Regions from separate parts of the Streptomyces thermocarboxydovorans genome, predicted to be linked through region 1. Evidence: riboswitches for the same ligand, from Rfam matches in the RefSeq annotation. Region 1 holds a riboswitch; each other region holds the start of a gene.
The links. A riboswitch is a leader RNA that binds a small molecule or an ion and turns the genes downstream of it on or off. The one in region 1 is predicted to bind cyclic di-AMP.

Region 1 (4,258 bases):
GATGCCGAGCGCGCCCGCCGCCACCCATTGGTCGCCCTGGCCCTCGGCCGTCTGCCGCAGGTCGAAACGGGCGAGGGCGAAGGCGTAGAGCACTAGCCCGAACCAGAACAGCGCCAGCGCCGCATGCGCCGGCCACGCCGCCGACTCGGCCGCGGCGAGCGTCGCCGCCAGCAGCGCCAGCCCCTGAGTGGCCACGCAGCACAGGAACACCGCCCCGGGCATCCTCGGCTGCCAGCTCCTCACGACCAGGACGAGCAGCGGCGGCCAGAGCACCGCGGCCAGCGCCAGCAGCGCCTCGGCGAGCGTGCTCCAGCCCTCCGCGGCGAAGCGTGAGCCGATCACCGTGGTGGCCGCCACGGCGGTGAGCGCGCCCGGAGTCTGCGCCTCCGCCCGCCACCGCGTGTGCTCCCGCAGCAGCCGCAGCGCGAACTCCGCCGCCAGCCCCGCCCACGCGACGCAGGCCACCCCGAGCATGATCCGCGAGAGCACCTCGTACCCCGCCAGATGCAGCGCCAGCGACACGATGCCGCAGGCCATCACGGCGGCACCCTCCGCCGGGGACCGCTGCGCCCACCAGGCGCGGAAGGGGGACGGGCGGGAGGGGCGAGACATGCGCCGATGCTAGAAGAGCCGCCCCATGACACCCCGCCGGGCAACGCGCGCCCGCGCACGATCACCCGCGCAGGGGCATCGTCCGCGCAGAGGCACCGTTCGGGTGCGCCCGCCGCACGCCCAGGCCGCCGGCGGGGCGGACCCCGCTTCGTCGGTCAGCCGGGGCGGACCGTGCCTTGTCCGTCAGGCGGGCCCTTGGCCGTGGGGCGGGCCCTTGTCCGTCAGGCGGGCCGGACCACGCTGTGGATCGAGGACTCGCCGTCGTAGTAGATCGACTCCTCGCGCACATAGGTGCCCGGCTTCGGCGCGTGGATCATCATGCCGTTGCCGATGTAGATGCCCACATGGGTGACGTCGTCGTAGAAGAAGACGAGGTCACCGGGCTGCGCCTGGGACAGCGGGACCGTCGTGCCGGCGTCGACCTGGTCGTAGGTGGTGCGCGGGAGGGTGACCCCGGCGGCCTTCCAGGCGGCCTGGGTCAGACCCGAGCAGTCGTAGGAGCCCGGACCGGTCGCGCCCCACACATACGGCTTGCCGATCTGGGAGCGGGCGAAGGCGATGGCCTTCGCGGCCTTGGTGGCGTACGACGAGTCCGTCGCGGGCGGAGTCGTCGTGCCCGAGGAGGAGCCGGACGAGCCGCTCTCCTGCTGAGCCGCCTCTCGCTGTGCCGCCTCCTGGGCCTTGCGCTGCTCCTCCTGCTGCCGGGCCAGCTCGGCGGCCTTGCGGGCGGCCTCCTCCTGCTTCTTCTTCTCGATCGCCGCGAGCCGCGCCTTCTCCTCGGCGGTCAGCTTCGACAGCAGCTCGCGCGCCTCGGCCAGCTTCTTCTGGACCTTCGCCTTGGCGGCCTTCAGGTCGTTCTGCGACTCGGTGAGCGTCTGGAGGCTCTCGGTGGCCTCCTTCCGCTTCTTCATCGTCGCGGACTGCTGCTCGACGTAGTCGTCGACCGCTTCCTTCTGGCGGCCGGTCATCCGGCCCATCAGATGCTGCTGGTCGAAGACCTCCTGCGGCGAGTCCGCGAGCAGGAAGGTCGCGGTGTTCGACACGCCCGCACCGGTGCGGTACTGGGCGGCGGCGTAGGAACCGAGCTGCTCCCGCGCCTCGTTGAGCTTCTGGGTGCGCTGGGCGACGTCGTCGAGGAGGGAGTCGACGCGCTTGCGCTGCTTCGCGGTCTTCTCCTTGGCCGCGTTGTACTTCTCGGTCGCCGACTCCGCCTGGCGGTACAGGTCGCCGACCTTCTTCTCGACCTCTTCGAGACTCGGCTTGTCGTCCGTCGGGGCGGCGTTGGCGGTCTGGCCCAGCAGGGCCACGGAGGTGAGGGCAGCCGTGGCGAGGGCGGGGGTGCGTATGCCTGCCACGCGTGGTCCGGGGGTGCGCGACTTGCGATGCGACGCCAAGGGAGGCGACTCCTTCCAATGGTCCGCCTACCGGGTTAGCTGTCGGGTTCGGGCGGGTGCTTGGAAGGGTTGCCCTACGGCTGCTCCGCGCGGGAGTGAGCCGATTCACCCCAGGTCTCGGTTGGGTCCCCGGCTCCGGGTGCCATGGGGCGGCAGTGCCGGACTCGGCGGAGGCCGTGCGGTCCGGCGAGGTTCGCCGGTGGGGGTCGTACGGCCCGTCGGCACGGTAGCCAACTGGTGTGGCCCCTGTGAAGGTTGGTGGGCGATATGCCCGATACATTTTCGTGACCTTGGTGCCCGGGTGACGCAGGGTGCCCGGCCGGTGCTCGACGGTGTCCGGGCCGGCGGCCGGAATCCGCCCGCCGGGAAGGGCCGGGAAGGGCCGGGACGAGCCGGGAAGGGCGGGGCGGGCGTCCGCCGGGAATGTGCGGATGTTCCGGGGCGGACCCGGGCTGTCGGCGGTGCGCCCTAGACTCGGAGAGCGATGAGCAGCCTCTTTGACGACAGCTTCCTGGCGAACCTCCAGGCCCAGCCGGGCCCCGCGGACGAGCCGCCGCCACCACCCGAGGACGATCACGTACCGGAGCCGCTCCCGGACGATCTGTTCGGCGGGAAGTTCGACGTGCCGCCGGAGCGCGAGGAGTACTACCGCGACGGCGCCCCCCGCCCGGTGACCGACTCCGCCGCGCTCCTGGAGGGGCTCAACGACAACCAGCGCGCCGCCGTCGTCCACTCCGGCTCACCCCTGCTCATCGTGGCCGGTGCCGGCTCCGGCAAGACCCGCGTGCTCACCCACCGCATCGCCTATCTGCTCGCCGAGCGGAACGTGCATCCGGGGCAGATCCTGGCGATCACCTTCACCAACAAGGCCGCCGGCGAGATGAAGGAGCGCGTCGAGCAGCTCGTCGGCCCGCGCGCCAACGCGATGTGGGTGATGACCTTCCACAGCGCCTGTGTGCGCATCCTGCGCCGCGAGTCGAAGAAGCTCGGCTTCACCTCGTCGTTCTCGATCTACGACGCCGCCGACTCCAAGCGGCTGATGGCGCTGGTCTGCCGTGACCTCGAGCTGGACCCCAAGCGCTACCCGCCGAAGTCCTTCAGCGCCAAGATCAGCAATCTGAAGAACGAGCTGATCGACGAGGAGGACTTCGCCGCCCAGGCCTCCGACGGCTTCGAGAAGACGCTCGCCCAGGCCTACGCCCTCTACCAGTCGCGGCTGCGCGAGGCCAACGCCCTCGACTTCGACGACCTGATCATGACGACGGTCAATCTGCTCCGCGCCTTCCCGGACGTCGCCGAGCACTACCGCCGCCGCTTCCGCCACGTCCTGGTCGACGAGTACCAGGACACCAACCACGCCCAGTACGCCCTGGTGCGCGAGCTGGTCGGCCCCACCGAGCACCCCGTGGACGTGCCGCCCGAGGCCGAGATCCCGCCCGCCGAGCTGTGCGTGGTGGGCGACGCCGACCAGTCGATCTACGCTTTCCGCGGCGCGACGATCCGCAACATCCTCCAGTTCGAGGAGGACTACCCGGACGCGACGACCATCCTGCTGGAGCAGAACTACCGCTCCACCCAGACGATCCTCAGCGCCGCCAACGCGGTCATCGAGCGCAACGAGTCCCGCCGCCCCAAGAACCTGTGGACCAACGCCGGAGCCGGCTGCCCGATCACCGGCTACGTCGCGGACACCGAGCACGACGAGGCCCAGTTCGTCGCCGACGAGATAGACCGCCTGGTCGACGCGGGTGAGGCCAAGGCCGGCGATGTCGCCGTGTTCTACCGCACCAACGCCCAGTCCCGTGTCTTCGAAGAGGTCTTCATCCGCGTCGGCCTGCCCTACAAGGTCGTCGGCGGGGTCCGCTTCTACGAGCGCAAGGAGGTCAGGGACGTCCTCGCCTACCTGCGGGTGCTCGCCAACCCCGAGGACTCGGTGCCGCTGCGCCGCATCCTCAACGTGCCCAAGCGGGGCATCGGTGAACGCGCGGAGGCGATGATCGACGCCCTGGCCCAGCGGGAGAAGATCAGCTTCCCGCAGGCGCTGAAGCGCGTCGACGAGGCGTACGGCATGGCAGCGCGCTCGGTCAACGCCGTCAAGCGGTTCAACACGCTGATGGAGGAGCTGCGCACCATCGTCGAGTCCGGCGCCGGACCGGCGACCGTGCTGGAGGCGGTGCTGGAACGCACCGGCTACCTGGCCGAGCTGCAGGCCTCCACCGACCCGCAGGACGAGACGCGCATCGAGAACCTCC
Region 2 (4,258 bases), on a different contig from region 1:
CTGATAGCGATCGTCGCCAACAGCTTCGCCACCAGATGGATAGCGACGGCGACCGCGGACCCGGCCGGGGCGGACACCCTGGGCGCGACCGTGGTGGCGCCGGTCGTCGAGGAGTCCGCGAAGGCGGCCGCCGTGCTGCTGCTGTTCCTGTTCCGCAGACGGGACTTCACCGGGATCCTCGACGGCGTGGTGATAGCGGGCGTCACCGCGACCGGCTTCGCGTTCACCGAGAACATCCTCTACCTCGGCACGGCCTTCGGCGCCGACCAGCTCACCGGCGGCAGCGGCATCCCCTCGGTGACCGCGGCGACGTTCTTCGTCCGCATCGTGATGTCCCCGTTCGCGCACCCGCTGTTCACGGTGCTCACCGGGATCGGGTTCGGCATCTCCGCCCTGTCCACCGAGCGCCAGCGGGTGCGGCGGGTGCTGCTGCCGCTGTCCGGACTGCTCCTCGCGATGGGGATGCACGCGCTGTGGAACGGCTCCTCGGCGCTGGGCGAGTTCGGGTTCCTCGCGGTGTACGCGGCGTTCATGGTGCCGGTGTTCGGGGTGCTGACCTGGCTGGTGGTGTGGACGCGGCAGCGGGAGCTGCACACCGTGCGGGCGGAGCTGCCCGCCTATGTGATCGCCGGCTGGCTGACTCCGGTGGAGCCGTACGCGCTGGGGCTGATGCGGGCCCGGCGCATCGCGCGGCAGTACGCGCGCCGGCACGGCGGGAAGGAGGCGGCGCGGGCGGTCGCCGAGTACCAGGCGTTCGCGACCTCGCTGGCGGTGCTGCGTCACCGCGGGCGGCTCGGGCGGGCGCGCGGTGACTTCGTGCAGCGGGAGGGCGAGCTGCTGCGGGAGCTGTGGCACCGGCGGGCGGCTGCCCGGCCCGCCCTGGAGTACGCGGCCCGCGCGACGGCACCGCCGCCTCCGGTGATGGTCTGGCACCCCGGCCCCGGGGCCCCCGCGTACGGCCACGTCCCCGGGCCTGCGCTCGGCCACGGCTACGGCTCCGGCCCCGCGTACCGCCAGGGTCACGGCTACGAGTACGGCTACAGCGGCAATCCGTACCTCGGGTGAGCCGGGCGCATCCGTGGCTCGGGTGAGCCGGGCACGTCCGTGGCTCGGGTGAGCCGGGCGCATCCGTGGCTCGGGTAAGCCGCGCGTCCGCGGCTCGGGTGAGCCGGGCCGATCCGTGACTCGGGTGAGCACGAACGCCGACCGGCAGCCCTGACGTCGGGGGGGCGCCGTCGGGACTGCCGGGGTTCAGGTGATGGCGGTGCGGCTCAGCGGGCCGTACGGATCAGATCAGGGGTTCAGACCCTTGCTGCGCAGCCAGCTCATGGGGTCGATGCCGGAGGCGGAGCCGCCGGGGTGGACCTCGAGGTGCAGGTGGGCACCGGTGACATTGCCGGTGGCGCCGACGCGGCCGATCACATCGCCGGTGTTGACCTTCTGGCCGACGCTGACGCTGATCGAGGACTGGTGGGCGTACCAGATCTCGGTGCCGTCCTCGAGGGTGAGCACCGTCTTGTAGCCGTAGGAGCCGTCCCAGCCGGCGAAGGTGATCGTGCCGGTGTGGACGGCCTTGAGCAGCGTGCCCGTGGGGGCGGCGAAGTCGAGGCCGGTGTGCTGGCCGGAGGACCAGTAGGCGCCGGCCTGACCGAAGGTGGAGCTGATGGTGTAGGAGGAGGTCGGCAGCGTGTACTGCTTGGCCAGCTCGGCGAGGCGCTCGGCCTCGGCCTTCTTCCTGGCCTCCTCCTCCGCCTTCTTCTTGGCGGCCTCGGCCTTCTCCTTGGCCTCGCGCTCGGCCTTGGCGGCGGCCTCGGCGGCCTCCTTCTCCGCGGCGGCGACGGCCTCGGCGGCGGCCTTGCCGGCGGCCTGGTCCTGCTGCTGTTCGACCTGCGCCATGATCCGGGCGCGCAGGGCCTCACCGGCACCCTGCTCGCTGTCGGTGGTGGCGCCGACGCTGCTGAGCGGGGTGGTGGAGCCCTTCGGGGTTTCCTCGTCGGAGATGAGGGAACCCACGTTGGGGAGGTCGGGCATGGAGATGGCGACCGGCGGCTTGCCGGTCTGGGCGCTGGCCATACCGCCGGCGCCGACGGCGGCTATGACACCGACGCCGAGAACGGTGGAGCTGCGGGCGAGTCCCCCGCCGCGCTGCTTGGTGACGCGATGCCGGCCGCGGACCGGGCGGACGGTCTCCGCCGTGGGGTTCCACTCCTCGAAGGGACCTTCGTCGGCGCGGGTGCCGCCGCCGTAGACGAACGTGTCGCTCGGGGTGAACGGGGCCTCGGGGGCAGGCCGGTTGGACGCCACGTGGGCGCACTCCTTTCCTTCCGTCTCCACCTACCGGGTTAGCTGACGGGTTCGGAGCAGGAAGGTCTCCTACGCGCGTATACGAGCCGTGTCTCCACGGCGGCATACGCCCGATTCACCCCAATGTGTGGTTCCCCGGTTCCCTTGCGGGATTCGGCGCGTGAGCACGGAGCCGACTTCTGTGACGGCTGGGACGACCGCGCTGCGTTATCGAACGTTAATAGACGTGAGCCTCGGATTCCAAGCCGTTCCTCTTGATCGTTAAGGATTTTCGCGCGGACTTAAGCGTCATCGACGGGCGAAAACGGGCGAGTTGACCGCGCATCACGGGGGTGCGAGTTTCTGACGTTGTGTCAGATGTTATGCGGAGCGGCGCGGTTCGATTACATGGAGTGATATCTGCGGGGGAGGTCGGGAAACCTCGATGGAGAAACCGAGGGGGTTGAGGAGGGCCGGCGCCGGACACGAAGGGACCAGGGGCGGCAAGAGGTACGGAGAAACGCCGAGGGCCGGAACCCTTTCGGATTCCGGCCCTCGGCCTTCAGTAGCGGGGACAGGATTTGAACCTGCGACCTCTGGGTTATGAGCCCAGCGAGCTACCGAACTGCTCCACCCCGCGTCGGTACTCACCAGTATACGGCATCCGCGCGGGTGGTCAGAACAAGTGGCTGTTCGGGACCTTCGCGCGCTCCTCGTGCTCGGGCAGGACGAGCACCGTGGCCCCTCCCTGCCTGAGCACACCCGAGCCGTCCGCGCCCGGGACGAAGGTGTCCGGCTCGCGCCAGGCGGTGACCACGCGGCGGACACCGGCCTCCAGGATCAGCCGCGAGCAGGACGCCGGCCGGGACGCCCGGCGGGCGCACGGCTCCAGGCTGGAGTAGACCGTCGCGGTCGCCAGCCGGGGGTCCGTCGGGTCGGTCTTGGCCAGCGCGGCCTCCTCCGCGTGCGCCAGCGGATCGCTGCCCTCCCGCGACCAGCCGCGCGCCAGTTCTGTGCCGTCGGCCGCGACGATCACCGCGCCCACGCTGAACGCCGTCTGCGAGGGAGGGCACTGTGCCGCCAGCTCGCAGGCGAGCGCCAGCCAGTGGTGGTCGGCGGCGACGGGCAGCTCGCCGGTGCCGGGCGCGGTGGGCTCGTAGCGCATCAGGACGACGTCGCCGATCTGCCGGGTCTCGCACAGCCGCAGGCGTCCGCCCTGGTAGGAGCCTGGTCCGAAGAGGCGCGGGGCGTCCGGGTCACCGACGAAGAGCGGGGCCAGCACCAGCTGGAGCTCGTCGGCGAGGCCCTGGGTGAGGAGCTGGGTGTGGATCACCCCGCCGCCCTCGACCATCAGCCGCCGCACACCGCGCTCGTCGTGCAGATGGGTGAGCAGGCGGCGCCAGTCGAGCTCCGTGCCGAGCGGCACCACATCGGTGGCCAGGCCGAGGGAGCGGGCCCGCTCGGCCCCCTTGTCCGTGGTGTAGAGGACCTTGTCGCCGCCGGTGTGCCAGAAGGCCGCGGCCGGGTCCAGGTCGCCGGACCCGCTGACGGTGACCTTCAGCGGGTACTCCGGCAGACCGCGTGCCCGGCGGACGGCGCGGCGCTCGGGCGAGTTCACCAGCAGCCGGGGGTTGTCGGCGCGGATGGTGCCGGCGCCGACCAGGATCGCGTCCACCGAGGCCCGCACCTCGTCCACCCGGTCGAAGTCCTCCGGGCTGGACAGCAGCAGCCGCTCGGGGCCGGTGTCGTCCAGATACCCGTCCAGCGAGACGGCGGCGGACAGCAGGACGTAAGGATGGGGCATCGGCGCGCTCCTGGCGAGGGTCGGAGGAACAGCCGGCGGGCTGCTCGCCTCAAGTCTGACAAGCCCGGCGCGCGGACCGGGCACGGGTGGCGAGCGGGGTGCCGCAGCGGCCGCGCATTTCACGGCTTCACGACCCGACGACCGATCGAGCTCACGACCCGGATGGCCCGG
Region 3 (4,258 bases), on a different contig from region 1:
TCCTTGCCCTCGAAGACGTAGGAGCCGTCCTTGTAGAACTCGGACGCGGCCACGTCCAGGGCGAGCGCGACCTGCTCGCCGGGGGTGTAGCCGGCCTCCTTGATGGCCTCGAGGATGAGGTCGAGGGCCTCGCGGTTGGAGCCGAGGTTCGGGGCGAAGCCGCCCTCGTCGCCGAGGCCGGTGGACAGGCCCTTGCTCTTCAGGACCTTCTTCAGGGTGTGGTAGACCTCGGCACCCCAGCGCAGCGCCTCGGAGAAGGACTCCGCACCGATCGGGGCGATCATGAACTCCTGGATGTCCACGTTGGAGTCGGCGTGCGAGCCGCCGTTCAGGATGTTCATCATCGGCACCGGCAGCAGGTGCGCGTTGGGGCCGCCCAGGTAGCGGAACAGCGGCAGGTCGCTGGCCTCGGAGGCGGCGTGGGCGACGGCGAGGGAGACGCCGAGGATGGCGTTGGCGCCGAGGGAGCCCTTGTTGTCGGTGGCGTCCAGGTCGAACATGGCCTGGTCGATCAGGCGCTGCTCGGTGGCGTCGTAGCCGACCAGCTCAGGGCCGATCTGCTCGATGACCGCGAGAACGGCCTTCTCCACGCCCTTGCCGAGGTAGCGGTTCGAGTCGCCGTCGCGAAGCTCGATGGCCTCGAAGGCGCCCGTGGAGGCGCCGGACGGGACGGCGGCACGACCGGTGCTGCCGTCGTCGAGGCCGACCTCGACCTCGACCGTGGGATTGCCTCGGGAGTCCAGGATTTCCCGGGCTACGACGACGTCGATGGACGGCACGAGCATCTCCTTCTTGGATGTGACGCGAGTGTGCAGGGCCGTGGTGGCGCTGCGAGACCGAGCCTAACCGGCTCCGGGCGATCGGCCATCCGGTCGCCCATCCCGTGGGACGGAACCGAGCATAGATTGTTTCCGAACGGAACAAACATGGTTCCATGAAAAAGCCCGCCCCGGTGCGCACGGGGGAACACGCACCGGAGCGGGCGGACCGCGGGGCCGCTGCTTACTTCAGGTGCAGCTGCTGGCCCGGGAAGATGAGGTCGGCGTCCTCGATGATGTCGTCGTTCAGCTCGAAGAGCTTCTGCCAGCCGCCCTTGACGCCGTGCTCGGCGGCGATGGAGCTGAGGGTGTCGCCCTTGACGACCTTGTACTCGCCGTCGCCCTTCTCGACCTTGTCGCCGGCCGGGGTGGTGACGGTCTTCTTGGCCTCGGCCTTCTTCTCGGCCTTCGGCGCCGGACGCTCGGTGGAGCGGGTCGCCTTCTGCTCGGTGGAGCGCTCGGCGGAGGCGCCGGCCTTGGGGGCCTCGGCGGCGGCACCGTTGTAGGGGGTGCTGGACAGGTTCTTGCCGCAGACCGGCCAGGCACCCTTGCCCTGGCCCGCGAGCACCTTCTCGGCGATCTCGATCTGCTGCGCCTTGGTGGCCTTGTCGGCGGTGGCGGCGTACTTGGTGCCGCCGTAGGCGGCCCAGGTGGAGGCGGAGAACTGCAGACCGCCGTAGTAGCCGTTGCCGGTGTTGATGGACCAGTTGCCGCCGGACTCGCACTGGGCGACGGCGTCCCACTCGGAGGCGGTGGCGGCGGAGGCCGAGCCGGCCGCCATCAGCGGGGCGGCGACGGCGGCGCCGGTGACACCGGCGATGGCGATGGCGCGGGTGGCCTTGTTCGGACGACGGTGCTTGCCCTTGCCGGAAAACAGCATGGATGGATCCCCTCACCGACGCCTGCGAGGTGAGCTGTCGGGTTCGGGCCGGTTGAGTTGCCCGGCCACGTCCCGCACGGGACGCGGCTTCACCCCAAGCCGCACTCCGGTGCCAGGCACCGGAAACGGCACTTACCTTGGGTCCCCCGCTCCTGCCTACGGCGCATGACGCGACGACTGTTCCCGGGTGCCACTGGCAGGATTCGGCGTGGCGGCAGCCGGGGCCCGCGATGGCGAGCGGTCACGACCGTAGACACCCGTTCGGCCGATTTTCAAAGACGATCAGGGCTTCTGAGACCTATCTCTCACCGCTTTTATATCGGGCATTCAGCTCGAATCATGACGTCAACTACCGTCCGATCCGCGGCTTTTCGCCCGTCACTTCCCGCTCGCGCCCTCTGCGACCTCAAGCGTCTGACCGGGCAGGATGAGGTCCGGGTCGTCACCGACGACCTGCTCGTTACGCTCGTACAGCGCACGCCAACCGCCGTCCACCTCAAGGGAGTCGGCGATGGACCACAGGCTGTCCCCGCGGCGGACGGTGTAGGAGCCGTCGGAGGCGTCGTCCGAGGGGTGCGCGGCATGCCGGCCGGACGACCCGGACGCGAGGTCCTCTTCCTTCTCCTCGGCGCTGGGGCCGCGGTGCCGGCCGGTCCCCGTGGAGGCACCGGTGTCGATCAGCGCGGAAGAGCCGGTGCTCTGGCCGGACTTGTCCGACTCGTTACTGTTTCCGGTTGTTTCGACGGCCGAGGACTCGGAGTCGACATCGGTGGACTTGTCGGACTCGGGCGATTCATTCGCATCGGCCGAGCCCGTGGAGCCCTCCGCGCCGTCTCCACTGGCCCCGCCCTCCGTGGCGGAGGGCGATGCAGACGAAGAGACGGACGGATCAACGGAATCCGATGAGCCGGACTCATCGGTAGATTCGCTGCTTTCCGGCGTGTCCGTGGAGGACGGAGACTGCGAGCCCGTGCCCGTGTCAATCCCCTCGGCCCCCGAGCCCTGCTCCAGCCCCGCGAGCAGGCCGCAGGCGCGCCAGGCGCCGACACCCTGGTCGGCGAGTATGCGTTCCGCGACCGCTATCTGCTGGTTCCGGCTGGCCTGGTCGGCGCTGGGCGCGTACTCCAGTCCGCCGTAGTTCTCCCAGTCGTCCTGGGTCAGCTGCAGACCGCCGTAGTAGCCGTTGCCGGTGTTCTGGCTCCAGGAGCCGCCGGACTCGCACTCCGCGACCTGGTCCCAGGTCTCCCCGTCGGCCGCGCTGGCGCCGCTCGCCCCCAGAAGCGGAATGGCGATGGCGGATCCGGTCACTCCGGCCGCGACAAGGAGAGCCGGAGCCTGGCGGGGGCGACGGTGACGACCGTTCCCGGAGAGCATGCGGAGACCTTTCAGACGGACAGCAGTGACCAGCGCGGCGAACCGGAATTGGACGTCGCGTTGACAGGTGAACGTATCGGCAGACGATCAGTTGTCACAAGTTCATGCCGCGCAGATCACGTGAAGATCACATAGTTGAACGTGTGTCATGTTTGCGCTGGCCGGACGGGGTACCCAAAGCGCGGTCCGTTTTGGGAAGTCAGGTCCGCAAAGGGGTGAATTCCACGGGCAGTGTGCGCAGTCCGCGCATGATGAGCCCGCCGCGCCAGCGCAGTTCGTCCGGTTCGACCGCAAGGCGCAGATCCGGCAGCCGGGTCAGCAAGGTGCCGAGCGCGGTCTGCCCCTCCAGCCGGGCCAGCGGCGCGCCCAGGCAGTAGTGGATGCCGTGGCCGTACCCCAGATGCTGGTTGTCGCGCCGGCCGAGGTCGAGCACATCCGGGTCGGCGAACCGCTCCGGGTCCCGGTCCGCCGCGGCGAGGACGACCAGCACGGGGTCCCCGGCCTCGATCCGCTGTCCGCCGATGACGACCGGCTCGGTGGCGAACCGCCAGGTGGCGATCTCCACCGGGCCGTCGTAGCGCAGCAGTTCCTCCACCCCGGTGGTCAGCAGCTCCCGCTCCCCCGCGGCCAGGGACCGCTGCAGCCGGGCCCGCTGCTCGGGGTGGGTGAGCAGGGCGTAGGTGCCGTTGCCGATGAGGTTGACGGTGGTCTCGAAACCGGCGAACAGCAGGATGAACGCCATCGCGGCGGCCTCGTTCTCGGTGAGGTGCTCGCCGTGGTCGGAGGCCCGGATCAGACCGGAGATCAGGTCCTCGCCGGGTGCCGGCCGGTCGGGCAGGGCCGCGCGCTTGCGGTGGATGAGGTCGGCGAGATAGCCGCGCATCTTCTTCACCGAGCGGGCCACTCCACCGCGCGGGCCGCCCTGGTGACGGATCATCATGCCCGCCCAGTCCCGGAAGTCGTCCTGGTCCTCGCGGGGCACGCCGAGCATGTCGCAGATGGCGTAGATGGGCAGCGGGAAGGCGAACTCGTGGATGAGGTCGGCCGACCCCCGAGCGGCGAACCGGTCGATGAGGGTGTCGGTCAGCTCCTGCACCCTGGGCGCGAACTCGGCGACCCGGCGCGGGGTGAAGGCCTTGCTGACCAGCCGGCGCAGCCGGGTGTGGTCCGGCGGGTCGATGTTCAG
Region 4 (4,258 bases), on a different contig from region 1:
CGGGTGCCGTACGGCTCCCAGGGCGACATCGTGCGCGTCCACCCCGGCGAGGAGTGGCTGTACGTCCTCAAGGGGCGGCTGCGGCTGCGCCTCGGGGACGGGCTGCACCGGCTGGCGCCGGGCGACAGCGCCCACTTCGACTCGCTCACCCCGCACCGGATCGCGGCCGAGGACCCCGACGGGCTCGAGCTGCTGTTCGTCCACACCCTGCTGCAGAGCCCCACGGCCGCACTGTGCCTGGGCCCGACACGTGAAGAGGCACCGTGACCGACAAGAACACGAAGGACGCAGGCCGGAACACCAAGGACATGGAGGAGAGGTTCCCGCGCGCGCTGTGGGTGAGGCTGTTCATCTACATCGCGGTGGGGCATGTCTTCGCGGCCTTCATCTACCTGCTGTTCGAGGTGGGCGCCAAGTAGCGGGCGCCGGGGCCGACGGCACGTGCGCCGGGTGGCGGGCGGCGCTCAGTCCAGCAGGCGCTCGCGCAGCCGCTCCCGGTGCTCGGGGCTGAACGACAGCCCCTGCTCCAGGTAGGCGTCGACGCCGCCCCAGGTCTCGTCGATGGTCTCCAGGGCGGCCGACAGGTACTCGGCGCGGGCGTCGAACAGGGGGCTGAGCAGCTCCATCACCTCGGGCGAGTGGGCCGCCGGGGCGTCGCTGCTGCGGCGCACCTTGTAGCGCCGGTGCTTGGCGTTGGACTTCAGATAGTCCTCGTAGATCGCGTCCCGCTCGACGCCCAGCGCGAGCAGCGTCACCGCCACCGACAGGCCCGCGCGGTCCTTGCCCGCCGCGCAGTGCATCAGCGCGGGGACGCTGTCCTCGGCGAGCGAGTGCAGCACCCGGGAGTGCTCGGCGGTGCGCGTGACGATCATGGTCCGGTAGGAGTGGATCATCCGGGCCGCGCCCTTGCCGTCGTCGAGGATCTCGCGCAGCTGCTCCAGGTCCCCGTCGCGGACCATCTTCCAGAACTCGGCGCCGTCGGCCGGGTCGCTCAGCGGCAGGTTCACATTGCGCACGCCCGGCAGCTCGACGTCCGGCCCCTCCAGCTTCTGGTCGGCCGCGTTGCGGAAGTCGAAGATCGTGTGCAACCCCAGGGAGGAGAGGAAGGCCGCGTCCTCGGCCGTCGCGTGCGCCAGATGACCGCTGCGGAACAGCACACCGTGCCGCACCCGTCGTCCGTCCACGGTCGGCAGGCCACCCACGTCGCGGAAGTTGCGTACTCCGGCCAGCTCGGGCTCGGTCGACGGGATGTGCTGCGTCACGGGGGCTCCTCCCACTCTGCGCCGCCGCGCGGCTCGGCGGCGGGTTCTGTCGACGATACGACATGGCTGCCCTGGGCAACGAGAACGAGCTACCCCGTCGATATGGGCGATATGCCCTGATATGTCTGGCCGGGCGGGTGAGCTTCGCATGCCCTGTCGCGACGCCGGCGACACGGCGGCCAAATCACCTCTTAAGCCGTTCTGTCCGTTTAGACAATTTCGCCATAACGTGCCCCGAAAGAAAGGGAGATGGGAATGGGGTGCGTGAGCATCGTCATATTCGTGACGATGCGTTGTCGCCATGTTCACGTAATTCACGAGCTTTACAAGGGAATTCGCGGCCCGCGCGGATCCCGGTGCGACGCTCGGTGACCGCATTTGTGCCTGTGGATCACGGAAAAACGGCTTCGCAGGGAACCTCGTGCTTGTCCCATTGCGTCTTGCTCGCTTACGTTCCACACCGATCCGGACGGACGCCTAATCCTGCCGCCGTCCGGGGCCCGCACAGACCACTGACCCGTGTTCGGCAGGAGCGGGGGACCCACAGGTAAGACTGCCTGGACCGGTCTCCGGAACAGGCTTGGGGTTAAGTCGCGTTGAGGCGCGGCCGGGCATCTCCAGCCCGAACCCGACAGCTCACCTCGCAGGCGCCGGAGAGGAATTCGTCATGCCCGCGAAGGGTAAGCACCGTCGTCCCAGGACGCTTAGTTTCACCCGATCCATCGCCGTCGCCGGTACCGGTGGCGCCGCACTCGCGCTGCCGCTTCTCGGCGCCACCGGAGCCAACGCCGCCACCGCGCAGGTGGCCCCGGAAAAGACCGTCCAGACCCTTTCCGTCGCCGGCCAGAAGGCCGACGGCGACCAGGGCGGCGAGGCCCGCACGTACATCGTGAAGGCCGGCGACTACCTCGTCAAGATCGCCGAGAAGGAGGGCGTCGAGGGCGGCTGGAAGAAGCTGTACGCCGACAACCGCGAGGCCGTCGGTGACGACCCGTCGCTCATCCACCCGGGTCTGAAGCTCACCATCGACGGCAAGGCCGCCGAGAGCGCGCCGGAGAAGTCCACCGCCGCCGACCCGGCCGCCGCCAAGCCGGAGTCCAAGCCGGCCGCGAAGCCCAAGGCCGAGAAGGCCCCGGAGCAGTCCGCCCCCAAGGCGACCGGCGCCCAGCAGGCCGCCACCACCTCCGGCTTCACCTCGCCGGTGCCCGGCGGCGGCATCGGCACCGCCTACAAGGTGGCCGGCAGCATGTGGTCCAGCGGTTACCACACCGGTGTCGACTTCAGCGTCCCGACCGGCACCTCCCTGAAGGCCGTCGGCTCCGGCACCGTGGTCTCCGCCGGCTGGGGCGGCGCCTACGGCAACCAGGTCGTCATCAAGCTCAACGACGGCTACTACGCCCAGTACGCCCACCTGTCCTCGCTGTCCGTCTCGGCCGGCCAGACGGTGAGCGCCGGGCAGCAGGTCGGCCTCTCCGGTGCGACCGGCAACGTGACCGGCCCGCACCTGCACTTCGAGATCCGCACCACGCCGGACTACGGCTCCGACGTGGACCCGATCTCCTACCTGCGCTCGAAGGGCGTCGCCATCTGACGCCCGCGGCAACCGCTGCATCTCCCTGACACGCCGCCGAAGGCCGGACCCCGATCCCCGGGTCCGGCCTTCGGTGTTGCGCGGAGCACACCCGCCCCGTATTCCGGGGTTGGCGGATTCTTTGAGAGTGGCTTATCTCACCGCCCGTCAAGCTCTGCCTACGGTCGCGTAGGTCACATTCGAAGGTGAATCATGAGGGGCTGTGGCAGACGATTCGAAGAGTGACAGCGCAGCAGTGATCGGGTCGTACGTGGCGGTGGGGGACAGCTTCACCGAGGGCGTCGGGGACCCAGGCCCCGACGGGGCGTTCGTCGGCTGGGCCGACCGGCTCGCCGTGCTCCTCGCCGACCGCAGGCCCGAAGGCGACTTCCAGTACACGAACCTCGCCGTGCGCGGGAAACTGCTCGACCAGATCGTCGCGGACCAGGTGCCGCAGGCCGTGCAACTCGCCCCCGATCTGGTCTCGTTCTGCGCGGGCGGCAACGACATCCTGCGGCCGGGCACCGACCCGGACGAGGTGGCCGAGCGCTTCGAGCGCGCGGTCGCGCGGCTGACCGAGGCGGCCGGGACCGTGATGGTGACGACCGGATTCGACACCCGCGGCGTGCCGCTGCTCAAGCATCTGCGGGGCAAGATCGCCACCTACAACGGGCACGTCCGGGCGATCGCCGACCGGTACGGCTGCCCGGTGCTTGACCTGTGGTCGCTCAAGAGCGTGCAGGACCGCAGGGCCTGGGACGCGGACCGGCTGCACCTCTCGCCCGAGGGGCACACCCGTGTCGCGCTGCGGGCCGGGCAGGTCCTGGGGCTCGAGGTGCCGGCGGACCCGGAGCAGCCGTGGCCGCCGCAGCCGCCGCGCGGAACCCTGGAGGTCCGGCGGGACGACGTGCACTGGGCGCGGGAGTACCTGGTGCCGTGGATCGGCCGCCGCCTGCGGGGCGAGTCCTCCGGCGACCACGTCACACCCAAGGGCACGCTGTCCCCGGAGGACATCCGCTCGCGCATCGGCGCGGTGGCCTGAGTCCGCTGAGCCGGCCGCCGGTAGCGCGGGCGGCCGGCGCGGCCGGGGCCGTCGAGGTGGCGTCCGGGCACTTCGGCAGCGCCGTGGTGTCGTCCGCGCACGCCGGGGGCGCCGTGGAGTCGTCCGCGCACCCCCGGGGCGCCGTGGTGCCGTTCGCCGGACCTGAGCCAGCCGCACAAGCCGGACGTGCGCCCACCGCAGGAATCGGGGGCGGGCCACGCGGCCCAGGGTCGTCGAGGTGTCGTCCGGGCACTCCGGCAGCGCCGGGATGTCGTCCGTGCCCGCCCGCACGCCGGGCGGATCACCGGCCCGGCCCCGGAAGCTCCAGCTCCCGTGCCAAGGCCTCCTCGGCCCAGGTCCTGGCGCGGGAGCGCGGGATCGTTC

Region 2: it holds a riboswitch for cyclic di-AMP, as region 1 does, so the genes downstream of both, ABD198_RS28575 (M23 family metallopeptidase) here and ABD198_RS27360 (C40 family peptidase) in region 1, are expected to answer to the same signal.
Region 3: it holds a riboswitch for cyclic di-AMP, as region 1 does, so the genes downstream of both, ABD198_RS06630 (transglycosylase family protein) here and ABD198_RS27360 (C40 family peptidase) in region 1, are expected to answer to the same signal.
Region 4: it holds a riboswitch for cyclic di-AMP, as region 1 does, so the genes downstream of both, ABD198_RS23515 (peptidoglycan DD-metalloendopeptidase family protein) here and ABD198_RS27360 (C40 family peptidase) in region 1, are expected to answer to the same signal.

Annotation. Positions count from the first base shown of each region.
Region 1 is NZ_BAAAGU010000077.1:12,975-17,232, forward strand. It holds gene ABD198_RS27355 (tellurite resistance/C4-dicarboxylate transporter family protein) at 1-612, opposite strand, end outside; gene ABD198_RS27360 (C40 family peptidase) at 834-2,006, opposite strand; cyclic di-AMP (ydaO/yuaA leader) riboswitch at 2,014-2,186, opposite strand; gene pcrA (DNA helicase PcrA) at 2,491-4,258, shown strand, end outside.
Region 2 is NZ_BAAAGU010000090.1:7,808-12,065, forward strand. It holds gene ABD198_RS28570 (PrsW family intramembrane metalloprotease) at 1-1,065, shown strand, start outside; gene ABD198_RS28575 (M23 family metallopeptidase) at 1,294-2,304, opposite strand; cyclic di-AMP (ydaO/yuaA leader) riboswitch at 2,317-2,473, opposite strand; tRNA gene ABD198_RS28580 (tRNA-Met) at 2,850-2,923, opposite strand; gene ABD198_RS28585 (dihydrofolate reductase family protein) at 2,960-4,087, opposite strand.
Region 3 is NZ_BAAAGU010000010.1:29,977-34,234, reverse strand. It holds gene eno (phosphopyruvate hydratase) at 1-779, opposite strand, end outside; gene ABD198_RS06630 (transglycosylase family protein) at 1,003-1,698, opposite strand; cyclic di-AMP (ydaO/yuaA leader) riboswitch at 1,703-1,872, opposite strand; gene ABD198_RS06625 (transglycosylase family protein) at 2,077-3,072, opposite strand; gene ABD198_RS06620 (cytochrome P450 family protein) at 3,272-4,258, opposite strand, start outside.
Region 4 is NZ_BAAAGU010000054.1:4,025-8,282, forward strand. It holds gene ABD198_RS23500 (helix-turn-helix domain-containing protein) at 1-267, shown strand, start outside; gene ABD198_RS23505 (DUF6126 family protein) at 309-419, shown strand; gene ABD198_RS23510 (tyrosine-protein phosphatase) at 465-1,262, opposite strand; cyclic di-AMP (ydaO/yuaA leader) riboswitch at 1,763-1,927, shown strand; gene ABD198_RS23515 (peptidoglycan DD-metalloendopeptidase family protein) at 1,930-2,853, shown strand; gene ABD198_RS23520 (SGNH/GDSL hydrolase family protein) at 3,089-3,874, shown strand; gene ABD198_RS23525 (TetR/AcrR family transcriptional regulator) at 4,176-4,258, opposite strand, start outside.